DNA from 4 places in the Microbulbifer thermotolerans genome. Region 1 is predicted to be linked to each of the others. Evidence: predicted binding sites of a transcription regulator. Region 1 holds the regulator's gene; each other region holds the start of a gene.
What was found. The regulator LexA, encoded in region 1, represses DNA repair genes until DNA is damaged. The targets are predictions, from matches to a motif close to ACTGTNTNTANANACAGT.
Positions count from the first base shown of each region.

Region 2: uvrD (DNA helicase II) is a predicted target of LexA. The motif match lies at 1,140-1,157, and genes of this name have one in related genera.
Region 3: A3224_RS08195 (VRR-NUC domain-containing protein) is a predicted target of LexA. The motif match lies at 1,496-1,513, and genes of this name have one in related genera.
Region 4: A3224_RS07090 (YebG family protein) is a predicted target of LexA. The motif match lies at 906-923, and genes of this name have one in related genera.

Region 1 covers NZ_CP014864.1:2,053,593-2,055,796, forward strand. Annotated here, with positions in the region: gene A3224_RS08645 (DUF6763 family protein) at 1-296, shown strand, start outside; gene A3224_RS08650 (LOG family protein) at 333-971, opposite strand; gene lexA (transcriptional repressor LexA) at 1,131-1,736, shown strand; gene A3224_RS08660 (hypothetical protein) at 1,899-2,156, opposite strand.
Region 2 covers NZ_CP014864.1:3,861,620-3,863,823, forward strand. Annotated here, with positions in the region: gene uvrD (DNA helicase II) at 1-1,106, opposite strand, end outside; gene hexR (transcriptional regulator HexR) at 1,282-2,136, shown strand.
Region 3 covers NZ_CP014864.1:1,946,307-1,948,510, reverse strand. Annotated here, with positions in the region: gene A3224_RS08195 (VRR-NUC domain-containing protein) at 1-1,439, opposite strand, end outside; gene A3224_RS08190 (NUDIX hydrolase) at 1,672-2,204, shown strand, end outside.
Region 4 covers NZ_CP014864.1:1,674,689-1,676,892, reverse strand. Annotated here, with positions in the region: gene A3224_RS07100 (DUF924 family protein) at 1-55, shown strand, start outside; gene A3224_RS07095 (LysE family translocator) at 55-672, shown strand; gene A3224_RS07090 (YebG family protein) at 959-1,261, shown strand; gene A3224_RS07085 (amidohydrolase family protein) at 1,453-2,204, opposite strand, start outside.

The DNA.
Region 1 (2,204 bases):
AACCCGATATTGGCGATTGGTACGAAGATATCGACAGCGGCGAGTTATTCGAGGTGGTGGCCATCGACGAAGTACACGGGACCGTGGAAGTACAGTACCTGGATGGCGCCGTCGGCGAGTTCGAGCGGGACCACTGGCCGGCTTTGCCGATCGTCGACGCTGAACCGCCTGAAGATGCCAATATCGCCTTTGGCACCACCGCTCATGAACAGGACGCAAATACGGTGGAACCAGCCAACCCGCTGGATACCCTGGAAGGCGAGAGCTTTACGGGAACTGACGAGCTTGATCACTGACATCACCCGCCATCCAGCAAGCTGGCCACAGCGGATTTATTCCCGTTCTTTGATGTGCTCGATAATCAACTCGGCAGCCTCATCGACGGTATCCACAATTTTGAATAAGTCGAGGTCCGAAGAATCGATACACGCCCTCTCCAAAACTGTATCCACCAACCAATCCCGCAACCCAGACCAATAGCGCTTGCCCACCAGTACAATGGGAAAACGGCGCACTTTTTGGGTCTGTACCAAAGTCAAAATCTCGAATAGTTCATCCAGAGTCCCGTAGCCACCCGGCAAACCGACAAAGCCCACCGCATGCTTGACAAACATGAATTTTCGCACGAAAAAATAGCGAAAATGTAAACTGATGTCCTGATAAGGATTGGCTTTCTGCTCGAAGGGTAATTCTATATTGAGGCCTATGGAGGTTCCTGGCTGCGGATAAGCGCCGCGATTACAGGCCTCCATGGCCCCAGGACCACCGCCGGTTATCACCGGGATACCCTCAGCGGCCAGCAATTCCCCCAGCCGTACGCCCTGCTTGTATTCAGGGCTGTCTTCCGCAAAACGGGCGCTGCCGAACACGGTGACGGCACCGCTCAGAGCAATCAGGCGTTCTATGCCGTCCACCAATTCTGATTGAATACGCAACACACGCCACGCTTCGGGCATTTTCGCATCTAACATTATTGTGTTCCCTCATTGTCGCACTTATCGTCAGAATACATACTTTTCTTTGCATTTCCTTCTCAATGTAGCAGCTGCACCCCGAGGATTGCACTGCTGTCAAATCTGTATATAATCCCAGCAACTGTATAAAAATACAGACAAAGATCAGGTGATTCCATGACAAACCTCACTGCACGCCAGGCCCAGGTACTTGAACTGATCAAGGTGTATCTGGAGGAAACAGGTTACCCGCCCACGCGGGCAGAGATCGCCCAGGAACTGGGTTTTCGCTCTCCCAATGCTGCGGAGGAACACCTCAAGGCCCTGGCCCGCAAGGGCGCCATCGAAATGGTGGCAGGCGCCTCCCGGGGTATCCGTATACCGGATCATCAGACAGGCCTCCCCATTGTCGGCCGCGTGGCGGCGGGCAATCCGATCCTGGCGGAGGAAAATATCGAGGATTATTGCGATCTGCCGGCAAATTTCTTTCACCCGCCAGCGGATTATCTGTTGAGGGTACACGGGATGAGCATGCGTGACGCAGGGATCCTCGACGGCGACCTGCTCGCGGTCCAAAAAACTGACCAGGCTCGCAACGGCCAGATTGTGGTCGCCCGCATTGAAGACGAAGTGACTGTCAAACGCTTCCGCCGCAAAGGCAATCAGGCAACCGTTCAGTTACTGCCGGAAAACGAGGACTTTGAAGTAATACAGGTGGATATGCGGGACAAAAACTTTGCGATTGAAGGACTTGCGGTGGGCGTGATCCGCCAAAACCCGTAGACGCGGAACATCTGATATTCAGGCCGAGTCTTTGCTTGCTAATCGATCGCTCGGCCTTTGCAAAACTTACGCGGGGGCATTGCTTGCGGGGGCCCGGAAGTAACTAGCCGGGCACGGAAAGACCACCCTCCTGCGCGCGACCGAACATTCCGCACCCATCAGTCAGTGTACCGTGTGATTAACCGGTACCTCTTCTTCCTCTTCCTCGAGATACTCAGCCCCCTGCTCCTCCATATACTGAACAGCCTCTATTCCAGCCTCCAGCATTGCTCTCGCCACAGCGACTTTGTGTTCACGCAGGAATTCCAGACTTTCTGCCGAAAAATGGATGCGAACCAGCGGGTCCTCCCTGTGCCCGGCCCGGCGCAATGCCACATCGCCGTTGGCCAGTTCGACAATTTCAAAAGTTTCGGAGGACATGGACTTCTCCCTCTACATCGATTTCCACGCAGTGTAACACAGGGGCAA
Region 2 (2,204 bases), 1.8 Mb from region 1:
CGCAACAGCGCCTCTTCCAGTACCCGCGACTGGGCGTTGGAGCGGTAGAGGATCGCCACGCTGTCGCGGCGGTTGCCATCGCGCACCCAGTCTTTCACCCGTTCAACGATAAAGCGCGCTTCGTCCTGCTCGTTGTAGGCCGCATAGAGGGATATCGGATCGCCTTCCTCGCCCTCGGTCCACAGCTCCTTGCCCAATCGCCCGGTATTGTGGGATATCACCGCATTGGCAGCGTTGAGAATGGTGGCGGTGGAGCGGTAGTTCTGTTCCAGACGCACCGTCTGCACATCGCGCCTATCCTGGGCAAAATGCTGAATATTCTCGATCTTGGCACCGCGCCAGCCGTAAATGGACTGGTCGTCGTCCCCCACCGCGGTGATATGGCACTGGTCTCCGGCCAGCAGGCGCAACCAAGCGTATTGAATGGTGTTGGTATCCTGGAATTCGTCCACCAGGATAAAGGGGAAGCGGCGGCGGTAGTGGGCCAGCACCGCGTCGTTGTCTCGCAACAGTTCGTGGGCGCGCAACAGCAGTTCACCGAAATCCACCAGGCCACCGCGCTGGCAAGCCTCTTCGTAGGCGAAATAGATACGCACCATCGTCTGCAGCCACTGATCGCCGCCAGCCTGAATATACTGGGGGCGCCGGCCTTCGTCCTTTTGCGCACCGATCCACCATTGGGTTTCCCGCGGCGGCCATTTTTTCTCGTCCAGCTGCAGGTCGTTCTGCACCCGCTTGATCAGGCGCAGTTGGTCGTCGCTGTCTAAAATCTGGAAGTTCTGCGGCAGCCTGGCCTCCTGCCAGTGGGCCTTGAGCAGACGGTGTGCCAAACCGTGAAAGGTGCCCACCCACATGCCAAAGGTGTTTACTCCCAACAGATCTTCAATGCGCGCGCGCATCTCGCGGGCCGCCTTGTTGGTGAAGGTCACCGCGAGGATAGAGTAGGGGGAGGCCCCCTCCACCTGCATCAACCAGGCGATGCGGTGTACCAATACGCGGGTTTTGCCGGAACCGGCGCCTGCCAGTACCAACTGATTGCCCGGGGGCGCAGCTACGGCCTCGCGCTGGGCGTCGTTAAGGGGATCTAGAATCAGAGATACGTCCATGGGCGGGGATTGTATCAGAGGCGACAGGGCAGTCCTGTAGAAATAAACAGGTTTGGGGAGTGGGGATGAAAAAGTATAGTGATTCCAACGCCGCGGCCCCGCGCAAGTCCGAGCCACTCGCCAGTAACCAAGCTTGGGGCTAAACTGCGCAGTCCGGCTTGTAGAAGGAAGTCCAGTGAAACCGGCGGAAGTCACGCAGAAAATCAGCGATCATCTGTCCTCCATGCGCAAATCTGAGCGCAAGGTGGCGGAGTATATCCTCGCCCACCCAGACGAAATCATCCATATGCGCATTGTGGATCTGGCCACCGAGGCTCAGGTCAGCGAGCCGACAGTGGTGCGCTTCTGCCGGGCAGTGGGTTGCTCAGGATTCCAGGAATTTAAACTGAACCTGGCACAACAACTGGCCTCCAGCCCCAGTTTTGGTCAGATAGCGGTGACCGATACGGACACCATCGCCGAATACAAGCGCAAGGTGTTCGATTCCACGGTGGATACGCTGCTCAACGTACGGGACAAAATCGACAACCGCGCCCTGGAAGCGGCAGTCACCGCCATCGCATCCGCCACGCGGGTCGAATTCTTTGGCTTCGGCGCCTCCGGCGCCGTGGCCGCCGACGCCCAACACAAGTTCTTCCGCCTGCAACTGGCCACCGCCGCCCACTCGGATCATCACATCCAAAATATGTCCGCCATGTCCATGGGGCCCGGTGACGTGGTGGTAGCTATCTCTCAGAGTGGGCGCACCAAGGCACTGCTGCGCTCTATGGGCATGGCCAAGGAGCAGGGCGCCACGGTGATCGGTTTGGCACCTAGTGGCTCCCCGGTAGCCCATCAGGCCAGCATCCCCCTGGAGGTGGACGTGGAAGAAGACATAGAGATCTACACGCCGCTGTCGTCCCGTATCGCCCATCTGGTGGTAATCGACGTGCTCGCCATTGGTGTTGCCCAGCGCAAGGGCCCACAGCTGCAGGATCACTTGATGAAACTCAAGCAGGGTCTCTATACGCTGCGCGAAGATAAGCACTGACCCCTCAGCACCGCTGTTACCATTTTTTCCAAGGCCGCTGGCGTAAGCGGCCACCCGCCGCTAACATG
Region 3 (2,204 bases), 110 kb from region 1:
TGTGTCAGTGCCAGTTGCAACAGCTTATCCGATAGGGCCTGCCAGATCACCAGCGGATTGGTGATGCCCCGCTTTTCGCGGTAGCAGCGCCATACACGCTGCGTCAGAGTTTCTGTGTTGAGCTCCGCGAGGCGTCGATCGAACGCCCACTGCCGCGAGGGATAAAAATCAGCTGTGCGAAAGTCCCCCGGTTCCGCCTGAAACGGGTTATAAAATGCTCCGGGTATCGGTTTGAAGACAATATCCCAGCAATAAAGCCCCAATACACTGCTAAGCAAGTTGTTTTCAACATAGTAACAGCAGCCCCCGTCCGACTTTTCCAGGTGCTTCATGACCAGCAGTTCCACCCGCTCCAGGGATTTCGGCAGCCTGATGGTTTGCGCTGGTGGCCGGTATTGGATGGGAGGGGGCCAGTCGTTTTCGAACACTGTATTTTTGGCTGTGCGGTGGCCGAAGCGTTCGGCAAATATCCGCTCGGCCTCGTTGCAGGGCGTGGCCAGAATTTCCCGGCACAGGGCGAGCCCGTTTTCGATATCTCCTCGCTTGACGGCGATACGCGCTCTGCGCTCTTTCGCAGGCGGATGGGTGCAAAGGCGGTACAGGCGTTCGGCATCCTCCAGCGCTTCCAGCCGTTCGAGCTGTCGGGCCAAGCTTAAACGCAGGCGATCCAGGCGGCGCTGAAGGGCGGCGTCCCCGTCAATTCCGGATGGCAACCGCTCGGCCAGTGCCAGAATAGCGTCTTTCCCTTTGTCGAGCGCGTCGCCCAGCTCTTCCTGGCACTGATAATAGAGCAGGTGCTGTTCGACCTGCGCCCGGCTCCGGAAGGGCAAGTGCCGCTGTTCCAGGGGATAGGGCTCGTAGCGATAAAGCCCCAGATCCCGCAACACAAATTCGCTCAGATCCTGACTTAGATTGCCGAAAAAAAGGAGGCGAAAGGTCTTGAAGTGCTCCGCCTTCTGCACGGCCAAGACCGGGCCGAACCGAGATAAGGCTTCCTGTAGGTTTAACGGTTGTGGACTTTGCTCCAGTAGTGCTCGCACCAGTGCCTGGCGTTTGAGTGAACGGGGGAGGGGGATGGGGCTGAGCGCGGCCAGTTCCGCTCGGTTGTATAGTGGCAGGTATGCTTCCACGGGCAGTTTCGGGTTGCGCTGTAGCAGACCCGCATCTATTAAGCGCACCACGGCCCGTGGCAAATGCTGAATTTCAGCGTAGTTGAGCTTGTCCTGCCGAAACAGCGCTCCGGCAGAAGAGGGTACCCCTTTACGCAGTAATAGCCGCACAAAGAGTCGTCGGCTGTTGATGTCTAGAGCTTCCAATCTGCGTCGGAAAGCCAGCTCCTTCTCCGAGAGTAAGTGCTGGTATCGTTTCACAACGAAATCGACCAATGTCTGAAAATTGGTCAGATAGTAGTCCGGCTTCAATTCGGCGGGGGAAGGCATTTTGTTGCTTATCTCGTAATGCAGGCACTGCTTGCGACCAGGATTGCATAGCGAGGACTGTATATTTATGCAGTATGATAAGGCAAGCCACTAAGGAATGCCTGGTTTTCTCCCCATGAGCGCAGTAGCCAATCCTGAGGAGACTGAGGCGCTCCTTTCCACGTTGACGATTGTGGTCGTGGGCTGTGAGCAAGTAATATAGTGCCTAAACGACACTATATGATGGGCTTTTATGAGCGAAGAAAAGTACTTACAGAACTACAAAAAAACGCTGTTCGAGAGTCCTTTGCTTACGGTGGACGCGGTTTTATTCACCTACCACCAGGGCGATCTCAAGGTACTGCTCATCGAGCGGTCCAACCATCCGGAGAAGGGGAAGTGGGCCTTGCCAGGTGGGTTCGTTGACGAGAAGAAAGACCGCTCTCTGGAAGACACGGTGATCCGTATCCTCAAACAAAAGACTTCGGTGGAGCCGCCTTATATTGAACAGCTGTATACCTTTGGCGGACCTGACAGGGACAAACGGGGTTGGTCGGTGACAATCAGCTATACCGCCCTGATTGCGCACCAGGCCTGCCGGAGCCATATTGAGACGGTATCGAATGTGGACTGGATGAATGTTGCGCGGGCGGAAAAGATGGAATTGGCATTCGATCACCAGCAAATACTGTATCGCGCCCGCGAACGCCTGCGCCAGAAAGCCTTGTACAGCATAGTGCCCGCTTATGCGCTTCCTGAAACCTTCACTCTTCCGGAGTTACAGCG
Region 4 (2,204 bases), 380 kb from region 1:
GCGCGCGTCTACAGCGGCGGAGCAACGTTGGTTGGAACAAGGCGGAGGCTTCTGATGGACTTTATATCCTGGCTTTCCCTCGCGGGAATCTGTGCCCTGGGCGCCATGTCCCCCGGCCCCAGCCTGCTGATTGTGCTGCGTTGTGCTGGTGCTGGCGTGCGCCATGGATTCGCCTGCGCCCTGGCCCACGGCTTTGGGGTCGCTATCTACGCCGGTCTCACCGCCTTTGGCCTGGCCGTGCTGATTCTTCACTCGCCGCTACTGTTCAACATCTTGCAGTGGGCCGGCGCAGCCATGCTCATTTATCTGGGATGGAAGGCACTTCGCGCACCGGCACCCACTACCGAGGGCGAAAGCTCCCCGGCCCAAGCGCTGTCAGTCGGCCGCGCGGCGATGCAGGGATTCGGGATTACCTTTTTCAATCCGAAGATTGCGGTCTTCTTTACAGCACTTTTCAGCCAATTCGTTGCCGAGCAACAAGCGTTCTCAGTCAAGCTGGGCATGGTATCCCTGGCTGCGGGAATAGACGCCGGCTGGTACTGCCTGGTGACCCTGATCGCAATCGCCGGGCGAAACCGCGGCTGGGTGCGCAGTACAACCGGCCACAGGATGCAGCAGCTGTTTGGCGCCCTGTTGATCGGCCTGGCGGCGAAATTGGTATTTTCCATTTAGCCGCTACCGAATCCGAATAAAAAACAGGCCCGCTTTGCGGGCCTTAAACGTCTTACTGCGGGGTCGGAGCTAACTGCCCGATGGGGGGAGTAAAGACAGCTAACTTCCGCATCTATTATGACAGCTTCTCCGCTTTCGCACAGGCGAGCCACCGCAAACGTCGCTCCACTTACCGCACCCCACAGTCCCCTCCTATTCCCTCGCTTTAGTTGACACTGAATATCTATACAGATACTGTATACTCATACAGATCAATCAACTGCCGCAAAATAACCGGAGACAAACTATGGCCGTAGTAGCTGTATGGAAATGCGATAGAGACGGAGCAATGTTCGACAACAAAAAAGACGCCGAAGAACACGACAAAATGCTGGAGCTGGCCGCCAATATCACCTCTTTGATCGAGCGCCATATCGACGGCATTCCGGAGCAAGCCGGAGAGGAAATCGGTCTGCTCTTGGCCAAGCGCCGCGAGGACCTGGCAAAAGCCTGCAAGGGCAAACCAGAGTTACTGCTGGAAGAACAAGAAGAGAGTGCAGCGTCCGAAATGCAAGACGACCGTGTCACTCCTTTCGCCGCAAACCAGTAAGTAAGAATTCCATCCCTGTACTTTGTGCCCGGAGAAATACCGGGCTTTTTTATGCTGCGAATTCGCGCAGGGTGATGGGATAGGCACTTCCAAGCCGCCGGATAGAAGGGCCTACTTGTGCATTTTCGATATGCCCATCCCATTGCCTGAGGGCCGCGAAACCGATTACTGCAAGATTAAATCAGAGGGTGCTAGTGTTTGTAACCCACCTGATGTCCCTGCTGCGGCTTCAAGTAACGGTCGCGCAGACGGGTTGAACGGGTTACCAGGGATTGCGGCACCCCATCGATCAACACCTCCTCGGCATAGCTGGTCACCTCCAGCGGGTCGCCGCTCCAAACAACAATATCCGCCACCGCACCCGGATCCAGGGTTCCGCTTTCAAGACCAAAAATTTCTGCCACATTGGCACTAATTGATCTGAGCCCTTCTTCATAGGGAAGACCGTAGGCTACCGCGTTGCCAGCGGATTGACGCGCGAGGTAGAGGTTGTGCGTCGCGGCGTACTCCGGTCCACTAATCGCCACTTTGACCCCCGCCTTTGTCAACAGCGCTGCATTGTCCAGACGGGCTCCCAGAGTGGAGAAGGAAATGGGCAGATTGTTGATTGCATCGATGATGACCGGCACCTCGGCAGCTGCCAACTGCTCCGCCACCATCCAGCCTTCCGCCGCACCGGCGATCACCAGTTTGATATTGTACTCATCCGCCAGCTCAATAGCCCAGAGGATATCACTGGCACGGTTGACGGTTACCAGCAGGGGCTCCGCACCACTGAGTACCCCCTGCAGCGCTTCCAGGTCATCAATGCTGTGATTCAGTTCGCGCCAGTCGCCACGGCGAATTGCCGCCCTGTTATCGCGATACTCCCGAGCCTCGAACAAGGCCGTCTCTATCTTGGCGTAGGCGCTTGCTCTGCTCCCGCCGGCAAGCCGTCCGCCAG